DNA from 2 places in the Herbiconiux sp. FW305-C-125 genome. Region 1 is predicted to be linked to the other one. Evidence: predicted binding sites of a transcription regulator. Region 1 holds the regulator's gene; the other holds the start of a gene.
The links. Region 1 encodes HrcA, which represses chaperone genes, less so after heat shock. Its sites were predicted from a motif close to TTNGCACTCGNNNNNNNCGAGTGCNAA; they were not measured.

Region 1 (10,846 bases):
CGCCGCCTGGTTCTTGTGGATGACGCCCTTCGACGCCGCCTTGTCGAGCTTCTTGCCCGCGAGGAGCAGCGCAGCGGCTGCCTTGTCCTTGTCGCCGGCGACGACGGCCTCGCGAGTGGCGCGGATGGCGGTCTTGAGCTCGCTCTTCACGGCCTTGTTGCGCTCCTGCGCCTTCTTGTTGGTGCCGATGCGCTTGATCTGCGACTTGATGTTTGCCACGGAAATAACCTCTGTATCTGTTCGGATGAGTGCGGTGCGATGCTCCGCTACGGCCGGGCCGCGGATGGAGCCACTCGCTGATCGCACCCGACGAAATCACGTGGATGCGTAAGCCAACAGGCAACATTACCAGTTCTCGAGCGCCCGAACAATCCGAACGGCGGTCCGAAGCTCCCGAACCCAAAACCCGGGCAGTACCGTAGAAGCCTATGCCCCGTCTCGCCTCCCACACCGACGCGGTGCCACCCTCCGGCATCCGTCGCATCTTCGAGCTGGCCCAGTCGCTCGACGACGTCACGTATCTCCTCTTCGGCGAGCCCGACGTGCCCGCCCAGCCCGCCGTGCTGGCGGCGGGCGCCCAGGCCTGGCAGGCCGGCGACGCCCGCTACACACCGAACGGCGGCATCGCCCCGCTCCGCGACGCGATCGTGCGCACGGTGGCCGAGCGCAACGGCATCCGCACCGACCCCGAGCAGGTCTGGGTGACCCACGGCGCGACGCAGGGCCTCCACCTCGCGATGAGCCTCGTGCTCGATCCGGGCGACGAGATCCTCGTGCCCGACCCGGGCTACACGACTTTCACCATGAACGCGCACCTGCTCTCAGCGACGCCGGTGCCCTACCCCCTCCGGCCCGAGAACGCGTTCGTGCCCGACCTCGCCGAGCTCGCCCGACTCGTCACCGACCGCACCCGCGCCCTCATCGTCAACTCGCCCTCGAACCCGCTCGGCGCCGTCTTCGACCGCGCGACCCTGCAGGACCTCCTCGACTTCGCCCGCGAGCACGACCTCTGGGTGATCAGCGACGAGGTCTACGAGCGCTTCACCTACAGCATTCCGCACGTCAGCATGGCGAGTCTCGACGCAGCCGACGACCGCGTGTTCACGGTGTTCTCGGCCTCGAAGACCTACGCGCTCACCGGCGCCCGGGTGGGCTGGCTGCTCACCCCGCCGGGCTTCGCGCCGCTCCTCCGTTCGGCGCAGGAGGCGATGATCAGCTGCATCAACACCCCCGCGCAACGTGCGGTGGTCGCGGCGCTGACCGGTTCGCAGCAGGGGGTGACGGATGCCTCCGCCCACTACCGCGAGAACCTCGCCGCGGCCACGGCGGTGCTGCGGGAGCGCGGCATCCGCTACCTCGAGCCGGCCGGAGCGTTCTATCTGTGGGTCGACGTCTCGCATGCCACCGACGGTGACGTGGCGGCCTGGGCCGAGCGCTTCCTGCTCGAGCAGCGGGTGGCCGTGGCACCGGGCAGCGCGTTCGGGCGCATGGGCGAGGGCTGGGTGCGCCTGTGTGTCGCCGCCGCCCGTGACGACCTGCTCACCGGCGTCCGGCGGCTCCCCGCCCCAGCAGGAGCCGGTCCGGCGGCCGACGCCGGCTCGGCCTCAGACGCCGGCCCCGCCATCGTCATCCGCCCGATCCGCCCCGACGAGATCGCGCTCGCCGGCGAGCAACGGCACGCGGCTTACGCCCACGACTTCGCGATCGGGGGCGCGTACGCCGAGGAGGTGCGCTCCGTCGGCACGCACGTCGAGTCGGCGGAGGTGTGGGTGGCGGTCGATGCCGCGACCGGCGCCGTGCTCGGCTCGGTCACGCTGCCGCGACCGGGCGAATCCCTCACCGGGCTCGCGCGCGAGGGCGAGCTCGAATTCCGCCTGCTCGCGGTCGACCCGGCCGCCCGTGGTCGCGGCATCGGCCGCCGTCTCACCGAATTCGTTCTGGAGACCGCCCGCGCTCGCGGCGCGAGCCGCGTCGTGATGAACAGCGGCACCGCCATGACCACGGCGCACCAGCTCTACGAGTCGATGGGCTTCACCCGGATGCCCGACCGCGAGAACCCGCCCGGCATTGAGCCGTCCCGCGCCTACGGACGGGAGCTCTGATGCGCATCGCCGTCATCGGCGCCGGCGCGGTCGGTGGCGTGATCGCCGCTCTCGCCGATCGCGCGGGCCACGACGTGACCGTGACCGCGCGGGGCCCCCAACTCGACGCGATCCGCGCCGGCGGGCTGCACCTCTCGGGTCACTGGGGCGACCACCGGGCGCGGCCCCGCGCATCCGCTGTGCTCGACGAACGTCCTGAACTCGCCGTGCTGACCGTGAAAGCACAGGATGCCCGGGCCGCGCTCGGCGCGAACGCCGCGTTCCTCGGCGGCGTCCCCGTCGTGGTGGTGCAGAACGGTCTCGGCGGGGCGGAGGCGGCGGCCGCACTGCCCACGTCGCCCGTGGTGGGCGGACTCGCCCTGTTCGCGGCCTCATACCTCTCGCCGGGCGAGGTCGCCATCACGACCCCGGCCACCACTTACCTCGGCATCCCCGCCCGCCCCGCCCGCGCGGCCGGCAGAGGCGGTACTCCCGACGCGGCCGCGGCGCTCGCGCTCGCGAGCTCCGTGCTCGGCGGGTTCCTGCCGGTCAAGACCACCGCGAACTTCGCCGGCGCCCAGTGGACCAAGCTGATCGTCAACCAGATCAACGCCCTGCCGGCCATCACCGGGCTCTCGGTGCAGGAGACGATCGCCGACGCGCGGCTGCGGGCCGTGCTCACCGCCAGCATGCGCGAGGCGGTCGCCGTGGCCCGGGCCCGCGGAGTGCACTTCGAGACGCTGCTCGGTCTCAGTGACCCGCTGCTCCGCGTCTTCGCCGCCGCCCCGCGCGCGCTCGCCCAGCTGCTGCCCCGGCTGATGTCCCGCCGGATCGGCGCGACGCCGAACCCCGGGTCGACGCTGCAGAGCATCCGTCGCGGTCAGCGGACGGAGATCGACCACCTCAACGGCGCCGTCGTCGAAGCGGCGCGCGAGGTGCACCTCGACGCCCCGGTCAACGCCCGGTTGGTCGGCCTCGTGCATCGGGTCGAGGCCGAGGGGGACTTCCTCACCCCCGCCGAGGTCGCACGCGCCATCCCCGTCTGACGCTGCCCGTCAGCTCCCGAGGTACGCGCCCGACCGCAGCTCGTCCACGAGCGCGGGCCCGTTCGGCTCCCACCCCAGGTCGATGCGGGCCGCCGAGCCGGTGGCCTGCTGGTCGAGCAGCAGCGCGTCGGCGAACGCCGCCGAGCCCAGCCGCTCCCGCGTCTCCTCGACCGACGACGGAGCCACCCGCCCGTCGAGCCCGGCCGCCGTCGCCGCCGCCTCGCCGAGCTCCCACACGGTCGGATTCTGCCCGCTCGCCCCGATGTAGTACGAACCGGGCGACGCGAGGTCGAAGGCCAGCAGGTACAGCTCGGCCAGGTCGTCGACGTGCACGGTCGTCCAGTGCTGCTCGCCGGAGCCGATGAGCGAGAGGGCCGGCGCGACCCCCGACCCGCGCGGCGCATCCTGGATCAGCGACGGGATGCCCTGGCCCCGCCCGAACACGATCGCGGGCGCGATGATCGTCGTCTTGATGCCGGCCGCCGAGCGCACCCGCGCCTCGATGGGCAGCCGCCACGCGGTCAGCTCCGGCGGGTCGAGCGCCGAGCGCTCGGTGATCGCATCGCCGGAGCCGAACACCCAGATGCCGCCCGTGTGCACGTAGGGCTTGTCGCTGCCCTCGAGCCCGGCGAACGCCGCCGAGACGAAGGCGTCGTCGGCGGCCGCGGCGTCGGAGTCGGCCGCGAGGTGGATGACGCCGTCGCTCTCGATGGCGAGGTGCGTGACGAGCTCGCGGTCGGTGACGCTGCCGAGCACCGCCCGGGCGCCCGTCGCCTCGACCTCGGGGATCGCGTCGGGGCGCCGCACGAGGGCGACGACGTCGCGCCCCTGCTCGCGGAGGTGACGGAGGACGGTTGAGCCGATGAAACCGGTCGCGCCGGTGAGGAGGATAGCCATACCCCAATTCAACCGCTCGATCCGTCTTCCATGCCCGACATGGCAGAATAGGTCGTCCCCTCTTTCCGGTTGCAGACCGGCGTGGCGACCCAGACGATCAAGAGGAATGCGTGAGCCCCACAGCCCTGAAGGCACTCGAACCGGCCTCCACCGACCCCGCGTTCATCCGCAATTTCTGCATCATCGCGCACATCGACCACGGCAAGTCCACTCTGGCCGACCGGATGCTCGGCATCACCGGTGTCGTCAGCGACCGCGACATGCGCGCGCAGTACCTCGACCGCATGGACATCGAGCGTGAGCGCGGCATCACCATCAAGAGCCAGGCGGTGCGGATGCCCTGGCGCCTCGGCGACCAGACCTACGCCCTCAACATGATCGACACCCCCGGGCACGTCGACTTCACCTACGAGGTGAGCCGCAGCCTCGCCGCCTGCGAGGGCGCCATCCTGCTGGTCGACGCCGCTCAGGGCATCGAGGCCCAGACCCTGGCGAACCTCTACCTCGCGCTCGAGAACGACCTCACGATCATCCCGGTGCTCAACAAGATCGACCTCCCGGCGGCCGATCCCGACAAGTACGCGAAGGAGCTCGCGAGCCTCATCGGCGGCAGCCCCGACGATGTGCTGCGGGTCTCCGGCAAGACCGGGCTCGGCGTCGAGGCCCTGCTCGACCGCGTCACCGAGCTCATCCCGGCGCCGGTCGGCGACCTCGCGGCGCCGGCCCGCGCCATGATCTTCGACTCCGTCTACGACGCCTACCGGGGCGTGGTCACCTACGTGCGCATGATCGACGGCAAGCTCAGCCCGCGCGAGCGCATCCAGATGATGTCGACGAGGGCCACCCACGAGATCCTCGAGATCGGCGTCTCCAGCCCCGAGCCCACCCCCTCCAAGGGTCTCGCGGTCGGCGAGGTGGGCTACCTCATCACGGGCGTGAAGGATGTGCGCCAGTCGAAGGTGGGCGACACCGTCACCAGCGCCGCGAAGCCCGCGACCGAGGCACTGCCGGGCTACACCGAACCGCTGCCGATGGTGTTCTCGGGCCTGTACCCGCTCGACGGCACCGACTACCCGGCGCTCCGCGAGGCGCTCGACAAGCTGAAGCTCAGCGACGCCGCCCTCGTGTACGAGCCCGAGACATCCGTGGCTCTCGGCTTCGGCTTCCGCTGCGGGTTCTTGGGGCTCCTGCACCTCGAGATCATCTCTGAGCGCCTCGAGCGCGAGTTCGGTCTCGACCTCATCGCCACCGCACCCAGCGTGATCTACGAAGTGATGACCGAAGACAAGAAGACCATCACGGTCACGAACCCCAGCGAGTTCCCGGGCGGCAAGATCGCGAGTGTGAAGGAGCCCGTGGTGAACGCCGCGATCCTCGCGCCGAAGGACTACGTGGGCGTCATCATGGAGCTCTGCCAGAGCCGGCGCGGCACGCTGCAGGGCATGGAGTTCCTCGGTGAAGACCGGGTGGAGATCAAGTACACGATGCCGCTCGGCGAGATCGTGTTCGACTTCTTCGACAACCTCAAGTCGAAGACCGCCGGCTACGCGTCGCTCGACTACGAACCCGCCGGCGAGGCGGAGGCCGATCTGGTGAAGGTCGACATCCTGCTGCAGGGCGAGCAGGTGGATGCGTTCAGCGCCATCGTGCACCGCGACAAGGCCTACGCCTACGGGGTGCTGATGACGGGGCGCCTCCGCGAGCTCATCCCGCGCCAGCAGTTCGAGGTGCCGATCCAGGCGGCGATCGGCGCCCGCATCATCGCGCGCGAGTCGATCCGTGCCATGCGCAAAGACGTTCTCGCCAAGTGCTACGGCGGTGACATCACCCGCAAGCGCAAGCTGCTCGAGAAGCAGAAAGAGGGCAAGAAGCGCATGAAGATGGTGGGCCGGGTCGAGGTGCCCCAGGAGGCCTTCATCGCGGCCCTCTCGGGCGACACCGAGAAGAAGGACAAGAAGTGACCGTGGCCGATGCGCTGCCCGCCGCCGCTCCGCGCGATGCACCGCTCAGCTACGCGGCCGTCGGCGCGACGCAGGCGCCCGACCTGCTCTACTACCCGCCGAAGGGCTTCCGGCCGATGGAGCGCCAGGCGCGCATCGGCTCCGGTGCAGCCCGCTTCGAGACCGCGAGCGCGAAGCTCATGGCGTGGGGTGTGCAGCGCGGTTCGGGGCTGACGGTCGACGACATCCGGATGCCCGCCCCCACCGACACCGACTACGCCGGCCTCGTCTACGACGCCGCCGGCACGCCCGTCCGCCCGCGCAGCGCCGACGCCGAGCAGGCCTACGGCGAAGACGGCACCCCGCTCGTCACACCGGGGATGACGGCGGTCGTGGGCATCCGTCTGCTCGGGCGCACCGTGGCCGCGCCCGTGCGGGTGGTCTACCTCCTCGACGAGCCCGGTCGGCGCGGCTTCGCCTACGGCACCCTGCCCGGCCACCCCGAGTCGGGCGAGGAGCTCTTCGCCGTCGAACACCGCAGCGACGACTCGGTCTGGGTCGTGGTGCGCGCCTTCTCCCGGCCCTCGTCGTGGCTGTACTGGCTGGGCTACCCCGTGCTCCGGGTGATGCAGGAGCGCGCCACCCGCCGGTACCTGCGCTCGCTGTCGCCCGCGCGGGGCGTCTAGGGTCATGCCCTCCACTCTCCCGCTGGGAGATCCGGCGCCGGTCGACGGGCTGCTGCCTGCGTCGGCGGCCGCAGCCGCAGCCGCAGCCGCCGACGCCGGTGCTGACGTGCCCCGCGGCTTCGGGCTCTACGTGCACGTGCCGTTCTGCCGTGTGCGCTGCGGCTACTGCGACTTCAACACCTACACGGCCACCGAGCTCCGCGGCGTGCGGCAGTCGGACTACGCGAGCCAGGCCATCGCCGAGATGCGGTTCGCCGCGGGGGTGCTCGACGCATCCGGCCAGCCGGCTCGCCCGCTGGCCACCGTGTTCTTCGGCGGCGGCACACCCACCCTGCTCCCCGCCGGGCAGCTCGTGGCGATGCTCGCCGCCGCCCGCGACACCTGGGGCATCGCCCCGGGAGCCGAGGTCACCACCGAGGCCAACCCCGACTCCGTCGACGCCTCCTACCTCCGGACGCTCGCGGATGCCGGCTTCACCCGGGTGAGCTTCGGCATGCAGTCGGCGGTGCCGCACGTGCTCGCCACCCTCGAGCGCACGCACGACCCCGAGCGCATCCCGGATGTGGTGCGCTGGGCCAAGGACGCCGGTCTCGACGTCAGCCTCGACCTCATCTACGGCACCCCGGGCGAGAGCCTCGACGACTGGCAGCGGTCGATCGACGCGGTGCTGGCCGAGCGGCCCGATCACATCTCGGCCTACGCGCTCATCGTGGAGGAGGGGACGAAGCTCGCCCGCCAGATCCGGTCCGGACAGGTGGCCGCGCCCTCCGACGACCTGCAGGCCGACATGTACGAGCGGGCGGATGCCGCGTTCGGAGCCGCAGGCTACGAGTGGTACGAGGTGAGCAACTGGGCCCGCGACGCGGAGCACCGCTCGCGCCACAACCTCGGCTACTGGGTGGGCAACGACTGGTGGGGGATCGGTCCGGGGTCGCACAGCTACGTCGGCGACACCCGATGGTGGAACGTGAAGCACCCGGCGGCGTACGCGCAGCGCATCGCGGCGGGGGAGTCGCCCGCGGCCGGCCGCGAGACGATCAGTGCGGATGCGCGCGAACTCGAGCGCATCCTCCTCCTCACCCGCGTGCGCGGCGCTCTGCACCTGCGCACGCTCGCGCCCGAGGCGCGTCCCGCCGTGGCCGCTCTCATCGCCGAGGGTCTCATCGACGGCCCGGCTGCCCTCCGCGGCACCCTCGAGCTCACCCTGCAGGGCCGGCTTCTGGCCGACGCGGTCGTGCGCCGCCTCACCTGACGCCTCGACCCCTCAAGCAACGGCGAACGGCGTGTCCGTTCCCGTCGCCTTTGGGCGAAGCCCAACCGAAGACGGGAACGGACACGCCGTTCGCCGTTGCGCCTCCGCTTACTTGATGAAGCGGAAGTTGAAGAAGTAGCGGTAGGTGCCGCCCTGGTTCACCTTGATGCCGGCGATGATCGCGAAGATGAGGCCGACGATCTGCACCGCCCAGGCGAGGAAGTAGAACAGGAAGCCGATGAAGATGAACGCCGTGATCGTGCCGATGATGTAGAGGCCCACGACGAAGATCGCCACGGTGATCTGGAAGTTCAGGGACTCCTTGGCCTCCTGGTTGGTCAGCGGACCGCGGTCCTTGAACACCAGCCAGATGATCAGCGGCGGGATCCAGCCGAGGATGCCACCGAGCTGTCCGAGGAAGGCCCACTGCTTGTCCTCGGCGGGCGACAGCGGAGCGCCCGCGGGCGCCTGCTGGTAGCCCGGCTGCTGCTGGTAGCCCGGCTGGGGCTGCTGGTACCCGGGCGGCGGGGCCTGGTAGCCGGGGGGAGGTGTCGGCTGTCCGGCCGGGGGAGTGGGCTGGCCGGCGGCCGGGTCGTACGGCGGTGTTGCGTTGGGGTCAGTCATGTCTCGCCCTTTCAGACGTGGGATGCACGGGCTCGTGCACAGAGACAAGATAGCGCCCGGGCTGACGGGCAGCAATGATTTCCGCTCAGGGTGTTCGCATCCCCCGCGTCATAATCGGAGATATAATTGGCACTCCGGTGTGGTGAGTGCCAATACGAGGAGGGTGCGATGGTCTCGGAACGCAGCCTCGAGGTGCTCAGGGTGATCGTGCAGGACTATGTCGCCTCGCGCGAGCCGGTCGGTTCGAAGAGCATCGCCGAGCGGCACTCCTTCGGCGTGTCGGCCGCCACCATCCGCAATGACATGGCGCTCCTCGAAGAAGAGGAGCTGATCACCGCCCCGCACACCTCCAGCGGCCGGGTGCCCACCGACAAGGGCTATCGCCTCTTCGTCGACCACCTCGCCGACCTCCGGCCGCTCAGTCCCGCTCAGCGGCACGCCATCGAGACCTTCCTCGACTCGAGCGTCGACGTCGACGACGTGCTGGCCCGCACGGTGCGCCTGCTCTCCCAGCTCACCCATCAGGTGGCCCTGGTGCAGTACCCCTCGCTCTCCCAGGCGCGCGTGCGCCACGTCGAGGTGGTCTCGCTCACCCCGCGGCGCCTGATGACCGTCGTCATCACCGACAGCGGCCACGTCGATCAGCGCGTGGTCGACGTGCCGGCCGAGATCGACGACGCGCTCATCGCCGAGTTGCGCACACGCTTGAACGAGGCCGTCGGCGGACTCGGCCTCACCGAAGCCGCCAGCGCGCTCACCGGCGTCGCCGACCGCTTCCCGCCCGAGCACGCCCCGACGGTCTCGGTGGTGGCGGGCATCCTGCGCGACCAGGTCACGGCCAACCGGCAGGAGAAGCTGCTCATCGCCGGGGCGGCCAACCTGGTGCGCACCGAGGACGACTTCCACGGCAGCATCCTCCCCGTGCTCGAGGCGGTGGAGGAGCAGGTGGTGCTGCTGCGGCTGTTCAGCGAGATGGAGGCCGACCAGCGCGGTGTCACCGTCTCGATCGGCCGCGAGAACGAATCGTTCGGCCTCGGCGAGACATCCATTCTCGCCTCCGGATACTCCGGGATCGGCACCTCGGTGTCCCGCCTCGGGGTGCTCGGCCCCACCCGCATGGACTACTCGAGCAACATCTCGGCGGTGCGCGCGGTGGCGCGTTACCTCTCCCGCACCCTCGGAGACTCGGGCAGCGCAGACTGACCGTTCCTCCGCCACGGCTACACGACCCTCACCGATACGAAGGAGAAGCCCCCGGTGGCTGACCATTACGACGTGCTCGGCGTCTCGCGCGAAGCGACGCCCGAGGAGATCAAGAAGGCCTACCGCAGGTTGGCCCGCGAACTGCACCCCGACGTGAATCCGAGCCCGGATGCGCAGGAGAAGTTCAAGCAGGTCACCCACGCCTACGACGTGCTGAGCGACCCTGGGCAGCGCCGCGACTACGACCGCGGCCCACAGCCCGGCTTCGGCGGCGGCGCGCAGGGCTTCGGCGGGTTCGGGGACATCTTCGAGACCTTCTTCGGCGGCCAGGGCGGCGCCTCCCGCGGCCCGAAATCGCGGGCCGAGCGCGGGCAGGATGCGCTGCTCCGGGTGGAGGTCGACCTCGGCGAGGTCATCTTCGGCACCCACCGCGACCTCGAGGTCGACACCGCCGTGATCTGCGAGACCTGCAACGGCTCGTGCTGCCAGCCGGGCACCTCCCCGGTCACCTGCGACATCTGCGGCGGCTCCGGCTCCATCCAGCGCACCGTGCGCTCCCTCCTCGGCAACGTGGTGACGAGCGCACCGTGCGGCACCTGCCGCGGCTACGGCACGGTCATCCCGAACCCGTGCCCCACCTGCCAGGGTCAGGGCCGGGTGCGCGCTCGTCGCACCATCCCGGTCGACATCCCCGCGGGCGTCGACACCGGCCTCCGCCTCCAGCTGCCCGGCCAGGGCGAGGTCGGCCCGGCCGGCGGCCCGCAGGGCGACATCTACCTCGAGATGAAGGTCAAGCACCACGACGTCTTCTCGCGCAACGACGACGACCTGCTCTGCACCCTCGAGGTGCAGATGTGGGACGCCGTGCTCGGCACCACCACCACCGTCCAGGCGCTCGACGGCGACATCGAGATCGAGATCAAGCCCGGCACGCAGAGCGCCGAGGTCATCACGGTGAAGAACCGCGGCGTCACGCACCTGCGCGGCAACGGCCGCGGCGATCTTCGGGTCGGGGTGCAGGTGGTGACGCCCACGAAGCTCGACCACAAGCAGAAGGAGCTCGTGAAGCAGCTCGCCGATGCGCACAAGTACCCGGCGCCCACCCTCGGGCACTTCC
Region 2 (10,846 bases), on a different contig from region 1:
TGCTGGCCGGCGCCGGCGCCCGCCGCGGCACGCAGACCTTCGAGGAGTGGCTGGCCGCGCTCTGAGACGCCCGTCCGGAACGACGGATGCTCGCGGCAACGTCGGAGCGAGCATCCGTCGTTCCCGTCAGCGGCCCCGAAACTCCGTCGTTCCCGTGCGGGGCTGGAGGAGTGCGCGGCGGAGGGTGGGCAGCGCGTCAGAGCGACGAGAGGTGCTCCGCCACGCGGATGCGGCCCTTCGGGCGCTCCTTCTTGCCCCGGTCGGGCAGGCCCCCGACGTAGAGCCAGCCGAGCAGCTCCTCGTGCTCGCCGAGCCGGTGCGCCGCCCGCACGGGCTTCGTGCGGGTGAGTTCACCGGTGCGCCAGATGACGCCCCAGCCCTCGTCGTCGAGCAGCAGCATCAGCCCGTGCGCGACGCCGGCGGCCACCGCCTCCTGCTCCCAGCGCGGCACCTTGTGGCTCGGCCGGAACGACGCGACCACCGCGAGCACGAGCGGCGCACGGCGCGCCTTGCCGCGGAACTTCTCGGCATCCCGCCCGCCGTCGGCCGCCGCGAGCGCGTCGCCGAGGATGTCGCGCGCCTCGCCGCGGATCTCGATCACCCGCCACGGCCGCAGCCCGCTGTGGTCGGCGAGCTGGCCGGCCGCCTCGACGAGGTCGGCGACCTCGGCGGGCGTGGGTGCCGCATCCGTCACCTTCGACGAGGACCGCCGGGCGAGCATCGCGGCTCTGACGCCGGGCACCGTTACTCGGCCGCCTCGAAGCTCAGCGAGATGGAGTTCATGCAGTAGCGGTCGCCGGTGGGGGTCTGCGGGGCGTCGTCGAAGAGGTGCCCGAGGTGCGAGCCGCAGTTCGAGCAGCGCACCTCGGTGCGCACCATGCCGAGCGAGCGGTCTTCGATGAGCTCCACCGCGTCGGAGCCGGTGGGGTCGTAGAAGCTCGGCCAGCCGCAGTGCGAGTCGAACTTCGTGGTGCTGCGGAACAGCTCCTGCCCGCAGGCCTTGCACTTGTAGACGCCCTCCCGGTTCTCGTCGAGGAGCTCGCCCGTCCATGGGCGCTCCGTCGCCGCCTGCCGGAGCACCGCGTACTCCTCGCTCGACAGCTCGGCGCGCCAGGCGTCGTCGGACTTCTCAACCTCGTAGGACATGCTGCTCCCTGGAACGGATTCGGGCGGGTCGACCATCAATCATTTCAGTAAACTCTGGCAGGTGCCTGCCCATTCCCTTGTTCAGAAGCGCTGGGCCGAGCTCAGCACGGCCGAGCTCTACGCCTTTCTCAAGCTCCGCACCGATGTCTTCTTCGTGGAGCAGAAGGTCGACGAGACCGAGCTCGACTGGCGCGACGCCGAGCCCGAGACCATCCACTACTGGATCGCGGAGGGCGACCGGACGGTGGCCTACCTGCGGGTGCTGACGGATGCGGAGCCCGAGCACGAAGACGCGCGCCGGCTGATCGGGCGCGTGGTCGTGCATCCGGAGTTCCGCGGTCAGGGGCTCGCTCAGGTGCTCATCGCCCAGGTGCTCGACCAGTTCGGCGACGAGTCGATGCTGTTGCACGCGCAGAGCTACATCGCACCGTTGTACGCACGGTTCGGGTTCGTGGCGTTCGGTGAGGAGTTCGTCGAGGCGGGCATCCCGCACGTCTCGATGTTCCGGCCGGGCAACGACGACAGCGCCGACTGAGTCGCGCCGCGCGCCGCGCCGCGCCGATCGCGCGGCCCGCCGCCGCTATCGGCGGGCGTTGAGGCGTGCGCACATATGATGGCGAAAACGCGCGCAGAGGAAGGAGTGGGATGGCCGCCGCCGAAGAGCAGCAGCCGGGTGCCCCGGCCGCGCTGAGCGACCGCGACGCCCGCATCCTGAGCTTCGAACGCGCGTGGTGGAAGCACGCCGGGGCGAAGGAGCAGGCCATCCGCAAGGAGTTCGGACTCTCTTCGGCCCGGTACTATCAACTTCTCGGTGCGCTGATCGACTCCCCGGCCGCTCTCGCACACGATCCGATGCTCATCAAGAGGCTTCAGCGGGTGCGGGATGCGCGAATGGCCGCGCGCTCCGCACGACTGCTGTCGCGCGACGACTAGGACTTCACCTCCGCATGGCCCGTTTCTCTGAGGACAGCTTCGACCGTCTGCCCGCCCACCCCGATCGCGTCGGCGCGCACCGCGGACCACGCGCGCGCGGCCGCGGCTGGATCGTGGTGGCCTGGGCGGCACTCGCCACCGCCCTGCTCGTGGGCGGGGGCGTGACCTACCTGGCGGTGATCAACAACAACATCCAGTTCACGGATGCGTTCGGCGGCGGCGGGAGCGGAGGCGGCACCGCGGTGCCGTCCGAGACCCCGACGCCCACTCCGACGATCACCCCGGTCACCGACGGCACCCTCGCGGTGACGGTGCTGAACGGCACCGAGAACGTGGGTCTCGCCGGTCGGGTCGGCCAGGCCGCGACCGAGGCCGGCTGGAACGTGGGCACCATGGCCAACGCGAGCTCCACCGACTTCGCCACCACCACCGTCTACTACGAAGACCCGGCGAACGAGGCGGCGGCGCTCGGCCTCGCACAACTGCTGGGCGGGGTCGCGACCGAGCAGTCCTCGACCTTCCAGGGTGCAGCCCTCACCGTGGTGCTCGGCACCGACTACGCCGGCCCCGGCCTCGACGGCGGGACGAGTGAGGTGCCGCCGGCCGTGGCTCCGGCCGACGGAACCGAGTAGTGCCCGGCGACTGACCCGGGCATCCGGGCCGCAATATTACGCGCGTGTTTCCGTCGTGTTGAGTTGCGGTCACGATCTGCCGATTTTGCCGCTCGAGCCTTTCTCGCCCGAATCCGCGCCCCTAGGATTTGGAAGTGGTCGTGGCAACTGTGTCACCACTGCAGAAACACAGCACTCGGGAGTAACAATGGCGAATGGAACCGTGAAGTGGTTCAACGCTGAAAAGGGCTACGGCTTCATCACGGTCGACGGCGGTGGGCAGGACGTTTTCGTCCACTACTCCGCCATCGACATGGCAGGCTACAAGGTCCTCGAAGAGGGCCAGCAGGTCGTCTTCGAAGTGGGCACCGGCGCGAAGGGGCCTCAGGCCGAGTCCGTCCGGCTTGCCTGATCACCTCGCCCGTTCTGCGGCGCACGACGGTGTGCGCCGATGCTGACGCCGCGCGGCGTTAGTCTGTGGGCGTGAAGAGCCGACGTCGAGGCGCGCTGCGCATCGCATCCGGTGCGGCGCTCGCGCTCTCGATGTCGGCGGTCGCCGCCTGCACGGCGCCGACCGCGGCACCACCGGCCGCGGTGGTGACGCCCACCGCCGGCTCGTCATCGGGTTACCAGACGCCGCCGCCCACTGAGCCCGCTCCACTGCGCGGCACTCTGGTGCCGGTGGGCAGCCTGACGAGTCCGGCGCTCGCGGCGAAGATCGACAACCACGAGGATGCCCGCCCCCAGGTCGGGCTCGAGCGCGCCGACCTCGTGTTCGAGGAGCTGGTCGAGGGCGGCCTCACGCGCTACGTCGCCGTGTGGCAATCCGACCTGCCGGAGCTGGTCGGCCCGGTGCGGTCGATCCGGCCCATGGATCCCGACATCCTCTCCCCGCTCGGCGGCATCGTCGCGTTCTCAGGCGGCCAGGAGCAGTTCGTCGAGCTGATGCGCCAGGCGCCGGTCTACAGCGCCATCCACGGGCAGAGCGACACCGAGGCGACCTTCTTCCGCGCCGACGACCGCGACAGCCCGCACGACGTGATGGTGAAGGCCGCCGAGCTCGCGGCCGAGCACGCCGACCTCGCTCCGCCGGCCCAGCAGTTCGCCTACGCCTTCGACGCCGCGTCGTCGACCGCCGGGGTCGACGGCGCGCCGACCGGCACGCTCGACCTGGTGTTCTCGGATGCCCGGTACCCCAGCTGGGCGTGGGACGCATCCGCTTCGATGTTCCTCCGGTCGCAGGAGGGCGCGCCCGACCTCGATTCGGCGGGGGCGCAACTCGCCGCCAGCAACGTGGTGACGCTGCGGGTCGACGAGGTCTACGACTACGACGCCGAGGTGCCGCGCGCGGTCATGGTCGCCTCGGGCGAAGCCTGGGTGTCGAGCGGCGGCAAGACCGTGCACGCGACCTGGACGAAGGATGCTCAGGGCGCCCCCATCCGTCTCGTCGACGATCTCGGTGCCACCGTGCGTCTCGCCCCGGGCAGCACCTGGGTGGAGCTCGTGCCGCTGGAGCAGGGGAGCGTCACCGTCACCGCGCCGACCACCGCGCCCGCGGGCTGAGCTCACTTGCACTCCCACCCTGCGAGTGCCAGTATTGCTTTAGCACTCGTGAACTCTGAGTGCTAACCCACGGAATCTTTGAAGACGTCCAGGGAGGACGAGAAACACACATGGCAAAGATCATTGCTTTCGATGAGGAGGCCCGCCGCGGCCTCGAGCGCGGCCTCAACACCCTCGCCGACGCCGTCAAGGTGACGCTCGGCCCGCGCGGCCGCAACGTCGTGCTGGAGAAGAAGTGGGGCGCCCCCACCATCACGAACGACGGTGTCTCCATCGCCAAGGAGATCGAGCTCGACGACCCGTACGAGAAGATCGGTGCGGAGCTCGTCAAGGAGGTCGCCAAGAAGACCGACGACGTCGCAGGCGACGGCACCACCACCGCCACCGTGCTCGCTCAGGCCCTGGTCAAGGAAGGCCTCCGCAACGTGGCCGCCGGCGCCGACCCGATCTCGCTCAAGAAGGGCATCGAGAAGGCCGTCGCCGCCGTCTCGGCCGAGCTGATCAAGAACGCCAAGGAGATCGAGACCAAGGAAGAGATCGCCGCGACCGCTTCCATCTCGGCTGCCGACCCTGAGATCGGCGCGATCATCGCCGAGGCCATCGACAAGGTGGGCAAGGAAGGCGTCGTCACCGTCGAGGAGTCGAACACCTTCGGCACCGAGCTCGAGCTCACCGAGGGCATGCGCTTCGACAAGGGTTACCTTTCGGCCTACTTCGTCACCGACCCCGAGCGTCAGGAAGCGGTCTTCGAAGACCCCTACATCCTGATCGTGAACAGCAAGGTCTCGAACATCAAGGACCTGCTGCCCATCGTCGACAAGGTCATCCAGACCGGCAAGCAGCTGCTCATCATCGCCGAGGACGTCGACGGCGAGGCTCTGGCCACGCTCGTCGTGAACAAGATCCGCGGCATCTTCAAGTCGGTCGCCGTCAAGGCTCCCGGCTTCGGCGACCGTCGTAAGGCGCAGCTGCAGGACATCGCGATCCTCACCGGCGGCCAGGTCATCTCCGAGGAGGTCGGTCTCAAGCTCGAGAACGTCACCCTCGACCTGCTCGGTCAGGCCCGCAAGGTCGTCATCACCAAGGACGAGACCACCATCGTCGAGGGCGCGGGCGACCCCGAGGCCATCGCCGGTCGCGTGGCGCAGATCCGTGCCGAGATCGAGAACACCGACAGCGACTACGACCGCGAGAAGCTCCAGGAGCGCCTCGCGAAGCTCGCCGGCGGTGTGGCGGTCATCAAGGCCGGTGCCGCGACCGAGGTCGAGCTCAAGGAGCGCAAGCACCGCATCGAAGACGCCGTGCGCAACGCGAAGGCCGCCGTCGAGGAGGGCATCGTCGCCGGTGGTGGCGTGGCCCTCATTCAGGCCGGCAAGACCGCGTTCGAGAGCCTCGAGCTCTCGGGCGACGAGGCGACCGGTGCGAACATCGTGAAGGTGGCCATCGAGGCTCCGCTGAAGCAGATCGCGTTCAACGCGGGCATGGAGCCGGGTGTCGTCGCCGCCAAGGTGCGCGACCTCGACTACGGCTGGGGCCTGAACGCCGCGACCGGTGAGTACGTCGACCTGCTGTCGGCGGGCATCATCGACCCGGCCAAGGTCACCCGCTCGGCGCTGCAGAACGCCGCGTCGATCGCCGGTCTGTTCCTCACGACCGAGGTCGTCGTGGCCGACAAGCCCGAGAAGAACCCGGCCCCGGCCGGCGACCCCACGGGCGGCATGGACTTCTAGTCCCCGCGCCTTCGGGCTCAGCACCACCACTGCCAAGGGCGGTCCCTCCGGGGGCCGCCCTTCGGCGTTCCTGGGGGCTCTTGCGGTGGGGGGCCGTCTTTGTTAGTGTCGAACCGGTTCGAATCGAACCGGTTCGACGACAATGTGACGGCAGGACGATGGAGACCTCATGGTGACGATCGGAGACGTGGCCCGCGTAGCGGGAGTGTCCCGCAGCACGGCGTCGTACGCCCTGTCGGGCAAGCGCTCCATCTCGCCCGAGGTCCGCGAGAAGGTCGAAGAGGCCGTGCGCAACCTCGGCTACACGCCCAACGCGGGGGCGAAGGCGCTCGCCACGTCGCAGACCAAGGTGCTCGGCCTCCTGGCCCGCTTCCTCGAGGACGAGTTCGCGCCCGCCATGCTGCAGTACATCCTCGGCGTCACGAACCGCGCCCGCGAGGCCGGCTACGACACCCTCCTCCTCACCGACGAGGACGGCGTCGCAGCCCTCAAGCGCATCTCCGACTCGCGGATGGTCGACGGCTTCATCCTGCTCAACGTGGCCGAGAACGACGACCGCCTCGACATCCTCCGCTCGGCCGCACAGCCCGGCTCGCTGGTCGGCCTGCCGGGCGACCCGTCCGGGATCGACGTCTTCGACCTCGACTTCGTGGCCGCCGGCCGCCTCATGGTCGAGACACTGCACGAGCTCGGTCACCGCTCGCTCATCCTCGTCTCCCAGCCCGAGCACGTGCTCGAACGCGGCGGGGCCTACGTCTGGCGTCTCGCCAACGCCGCCCAGCAGCGCGCCGCCGAACTCGGCATCGAGCTGCACCACCACTTCGGCTCCTCGAGCCAGCCCGAGATCGGGATCGAGCTCGAGCGGCTGCTCGACGAGCATCCGTCGGCCACCGGTCTGCTGCTGAACAACGAAGCCGCCGCCGCCGCACTGCCGAACGTGCTGCACTCGCGGGGGCTCTCGGCGCCGGCCGACATCTCGGTGATCGGCCGCTACTCCGACGACTTCGCCCGCACCTTCTCGCTCCCGTACTCCGCGATCGACAGCGCCGCCGATGAACTCGGCCGGCGCGCCGTCGAACGCCTGGTCTCCCGCATCGACGGCACCGCCGATGCGGAAACAACCGTTGTCGATCTGCTCGCGCCCCGGATCGACGACCGCGGCAGTACAGCTGTACCGCCGACCCGTCACTGACACCAAGAGGTCCGGATTCCCGGACACGTTCAAGGAGGAACACCATGATCACCAAGACGCTACGAGCGCCGCTCGTCGTCGCGGTCGCCGCACTCGCGGTGGGCGCGCTCGCGGGCTGCTCGACCTCGGGCACGGGCGACAGCTCGTCGACCGACGCCGCCGGCGGCACCTACACCTGGTGGGACCCGTACCCCCAGCACGAGGAGGGTTCCGACTGGGCCAACCGCGTGCAGGCCTGCGGCACGGAGGCGGGGGTGACCATCGAGCGCACCGCCTACGACACCACCGCTCTCACCAATCAAGCGCTGCTCGCCGCGCAGGAGGGCACCGCGCCCGACATCATCCTGCTCGACAACCCCGCCGTGTCGACCCTGGCCGACACGGGCATGCTGACCACGACCGACGAACTCGGCCTCGACACCTCCGGCATCGACGCCAACCTCCTCGCGGCGGGTGAGCTCGACGGCAAGGACTACGGCATCCCGATCGGCGCGAACACCCTCGCGCTCTACTACAACGCCGACATCCTCTCGGCCGCCGGTGTCGACCCGGCCTCGATCACGAGCTGGGCTTCGCTCACGGATGCTCTGGCCAAGGTGACCGCAGCCGGCCACAAGGGCATCACCTTCGCCGGTATCAACACCGAAGAGGGCTCGTTCCAGTTCCTGCCCTGGTTCTGGGGAGCCGGTGCCGACCTCACGAAGCTCGACTCGCCCGAGGCGGTCAAGGCCCTGACGCTGTGGACGGACTGGGTGCAGAAGGGCTACGCCCCGCAGTCGGTGATCAGCAACTCGCAGAACACCACCTGGGAGGAGTTCCTCACCGGCGACTTCGCGTTCGGCGAGAACGGCACCTGGCAGGTCAACAGTGCGTCGAAGCAGCCCTTCAAGACCGGCGTCATCGAGCTGCCGGCCGAGAAGTCGGGCGTCGCGCCGGCCCCCACCGGTGGTGAATTCATCACGGCCCCGGTGCAGAACGACACCGCGCGCTACGAGACCACGAAGAAGATCGTCGACTGCATGACGACGCCCGACGGCTTCGTGAAGACCGCCGACACCTTCGCGTACTACATCCCGCCGACCAGCGACGGTCAGGACAAGCTGCTCGAAGAGCACCCGGACCTCACGACCTGGGTCTCGGCGGTGCAGGCCGCGAAGGGGCGCACGAGCGACAACCTCGGCACCGACTACCCGCTGATCTCCGAGCAGCTGTGGACGGCCGTTCAGAGCGCGCTCTCCGGAGCATCCTCGCCGCAGGATGCGCTGACCGCGGCCCAGCAGGCGGCGTCGTCGGCGACCGACGGCAAGTAACCGAGGAGGCCCGGGGCGGGCTCGCCGCCCGCCCCGGGACCCGGAACCAACCCGTGACGAAGGACTGATGATGGCGATCTCCACGGCGTCGGCCGCCCCACCGACGCGCAGCACCCAGGCCTCGGCCGTGGCGCGCAAGCGCCGACCCGGCCGGCTCCAGGGCTCCCGCTGGGTGGCGGTGGGCTTCGCCGCGCCGCTCGTGGCGTACCTGATCGCGTTCTACGCGTATCCGCTCGTCCGCAGCATCGACCTCAGCGTTCATGACTACACGGTGCGCGCCTTCGTGCAGGGCAACGCCGAGTTCGTGGGGCTGAAGAACTACACCGACGTCATCACCTCGCCGCTGTTCGGCGAAGCGATCGGCAACACCGCGGTGTTCGTCGTGGCGTCGCTGGTCTTCCAGTACGCGATCGGGCTCGCGCTCGCCGTGTTCTTCCGCAACAACTTCCGTCTCAGCGGGGTGCTGCGGGCGCTGTTCCTGGTGCCGTGGCTGTTGCCGCTCATCGTGTCGGGGTCGACGTGGGCCTGGATGCTCAACAGCGACAACGGCATCGTCAACTCGGCGCTCCAGGCCTTCGGGATCGGTCAGATCAACTGGCTCACCTCACCCGACACCTCGATGCTCGCCGTGGTCATCGCGAACATCTGGCTCGGCATCCCGTTCAACCTCGTCATCCTCTACTCGGGCCTGCAGAACATCCCCACCGACGTCTACGAGGCCGCGTCGCTCGACGGCGCCGGCGCCTGGCGGCAGTTCTGGAGTATCACCTTCCCGCTGCTCCGCCCGGTCTCCGCGATCACCCTGCTGCTCGGGCTCGTCTACACGCTCAAGGTCGTCGACATCATCTGGATCATGACCAAGGGTGGCCCGGCGAACTCCACCACGACGCTCGCGATCTGGTCGTACCGGGAGGCCTTCGGCACCGGGCAGCCCGACCTCTCGCCGGCCGCCGCGGTGGGCAACATCCTCATCATCATCGCCTTGATCTTCGGCTTCGTGTACCTGCGCACCCAGCGCCGTCAGGAGTTGTCATGACCGCCCGCCGCCCCTGGTGGAAGACCGCCCTCGGCATCGTCTTCACCGCCCTGATGCTCTTCCCGGTGTATTGGATGGTGAACGTCTCGTTCACGAAGACCCAGGACCTCCGGCTGAGCCCCCCGCACATCTTCCCGTTCGACGCCACGCTCGACGGGTACACCGACGTGCTGCGCCAGCAGCTGCCGAACCTCGGCACGAGCCTCATCATCGGTCTCGGCTGCGTGGTGCTCACCGTCGTGATCGCCGCGCCCGCCGGCTACGCCATCGCCCTGCTCAACCTGCGCGGTGGTCGCACCCTCAATTTCGTGCTGCTGGTGGCGCAGATGATCCCGGGCGTCGTGATGGCGATGGGCTTCTACGCCATCTACGTGCGGCTCGGCCTCCTCAACAGCATCCCGGGCCTCATCCTGGCCGATTCCACCATCGCGGTGCCGTTCGGTGTGCTGCTGTTCACCGCGTTCATGAGCGGGCTGCCGCGCGAACTGCTGCAGGCGGCGCGGATGGACGGGGCCGGCGCCTGGCGCACCTTCACCTCGGTCGTGCTCCCGCTCAGCCGCAACTCGGCGCTCACGGTCGCGTTGTTCGCGTTCCTCTGGGCCTGGTCGGACTTCGTCTTCGCCTCGACCCTGGCCCGCAACTCGGCGCTGAAGCCCGTGACCCTCGGCATCTACGCCTACATCGGCAACAACACGACCCAGTGGAACGCCATCATGGCCACCGCCGTCGTGGCCTCCATCCCCGCGGCGATCCTGCTCATCGTCGCCCAGCGCTACGTCGCCGCCGGTGTCACCGCCGGCGCAGTGAAGGACTGACCCCGTGACCCTGTCCACCAGCATCGCCGATCAGCTCCCCGATGCCGAGGCGACGGTCGCGGCACCGGTGCGCCCGACCGGTTCCGCTGTCCAGGGCGTCGCCGTGACCGACGTGCAGCTCGACGCGCAGGGCTTCTGGGGTGTGCGCCAGGCGGTCAACAGCTCCGCCACGCTCGAACACTGCCTGCAGTGGATGGAACGCCTCGGCTGGCTCACGAACTTCGACCGCGTCGCCCGCGGGGAGGTCACGCACGACCGGCCGGGTTGGCAGTTCTCCGACTCGGAGGTCTACAAGCTGCTCGAGGCGATGGCCTGGGACTTGGCGCGCACGCCCGATCCGGCGCTGGAGGCGACGTTCTCGGCGCTGGTCGAGCGCGTCGGTGCCGCGCAGGACGACGACGGGTACCTCAACACGGCGTACGGGCATCCGGGCCTGCCGCCGCGGTACTCCGACCTGGCGATGGGGCACGAGCTCTACAACATCGGCCACCTGCTGCAGGCCGCGGTGGC

Region 2: the regulator HrcA is predicted to act here: its motif matches at 4,293-4,319, upstream of groL (chaperonin GroEL).

The regions. Positions count from the first base shown of each region.
Region 1 covers NZ_JBYSYO010000003.1:87,540-98,385, reverse strand. Annotated here, with positions in the region: gene rpsT (30S ribosomal protein S20) at 1-219, opposite strand, end outside; gene AC3WLB_RS10785 (aminotransferase class I/II-fold pyridoxal phosphate-dependent enzyme) at 429-2,102, shown strand; gene AC3WLB_RS10780 (ketopantoate reductase family protein) at 2,102-3,127, shown strand; gene AC3WLB_RS10775 (NAD-dependent epimerase/dehydratase family protein) at 3,137-4,024, opposite strand; gene lepA (translation elongation factor 4) at 4,135-5,985, shown strand; gene AC3WLB_RS10765 (DUF1990 domain-containing protein) at 5,982-6,650, shown strand; gene hemW (radical SAM family heme chaperone HemW) at 6,655-7,902, shown strand; gene AC3WLB_RS10755 (DUF4870 domain-containing protein) at 8,011-8,526, opposite strand; gene hrcA (heat-inducible transcriptional repressor HrcA) at 8,695-9,729, shown strand; gene dnaJ (molecular chaperone DnaJ) at 9,784-10,846, shown strand, end outside.
Region 2 covers NZ_JBYSYO010000001.1:756,713-767,558, reverse strand. Annotated here, with positions in the region: gene AC3WLB_RS03860 (SDR family oxidoreductase) at 1-65, shown strand, start outside; gene AC3WLB_RS03855 (nitroreductase) at 197-742, opposite strand; gene msrB (peptide-methionine (R)-S-oxide reductase MsrB) at 745-1,146, opposite strand; gene AC3WLB_RS03845 (GNAT family N-acetyltransferase) at 1,208-1,681, shown strand; gene AC3WLB_RS03840 (DUF3263 domain-containing protein) at 1,792-2,079, shown strand; gene AC3WLB_RS03835 (LytR C-terminal domain-containing protein) at 2,094-2,711, shown strand; gene AC3WLB_RS03830 (cold-shock protein) at 2,899-3,102, shown strand; gene AC3WLB_RS03825 (DUF3048 domain-containing protein) at 3,174-4,253, shown strand; gene groL (chaperonin GroEL) at 4,364-5,983, shown strand; gene AC3WLB_RS03815 (LacI family DNA-binding transcriptional regulator) at 6,153-7,175, shown strand; gene AC3WLB_RS03810 (sugar ABC transporter substrate-binding protein) at 7,220-8,485, shown strand; gene AC3WLB_RS03805 (carbohydrate ABC transporter permease) at 8,556-9,521, shown strand; gene AC3WLB_RS03800 (carbohydrate ABC transporter permease) at 9,518-10,336, shown strand; gene AC3WLB_RS03795 (glycoside hydrolase family 127 protein) at 10,341-10,846, shown strand, end outside.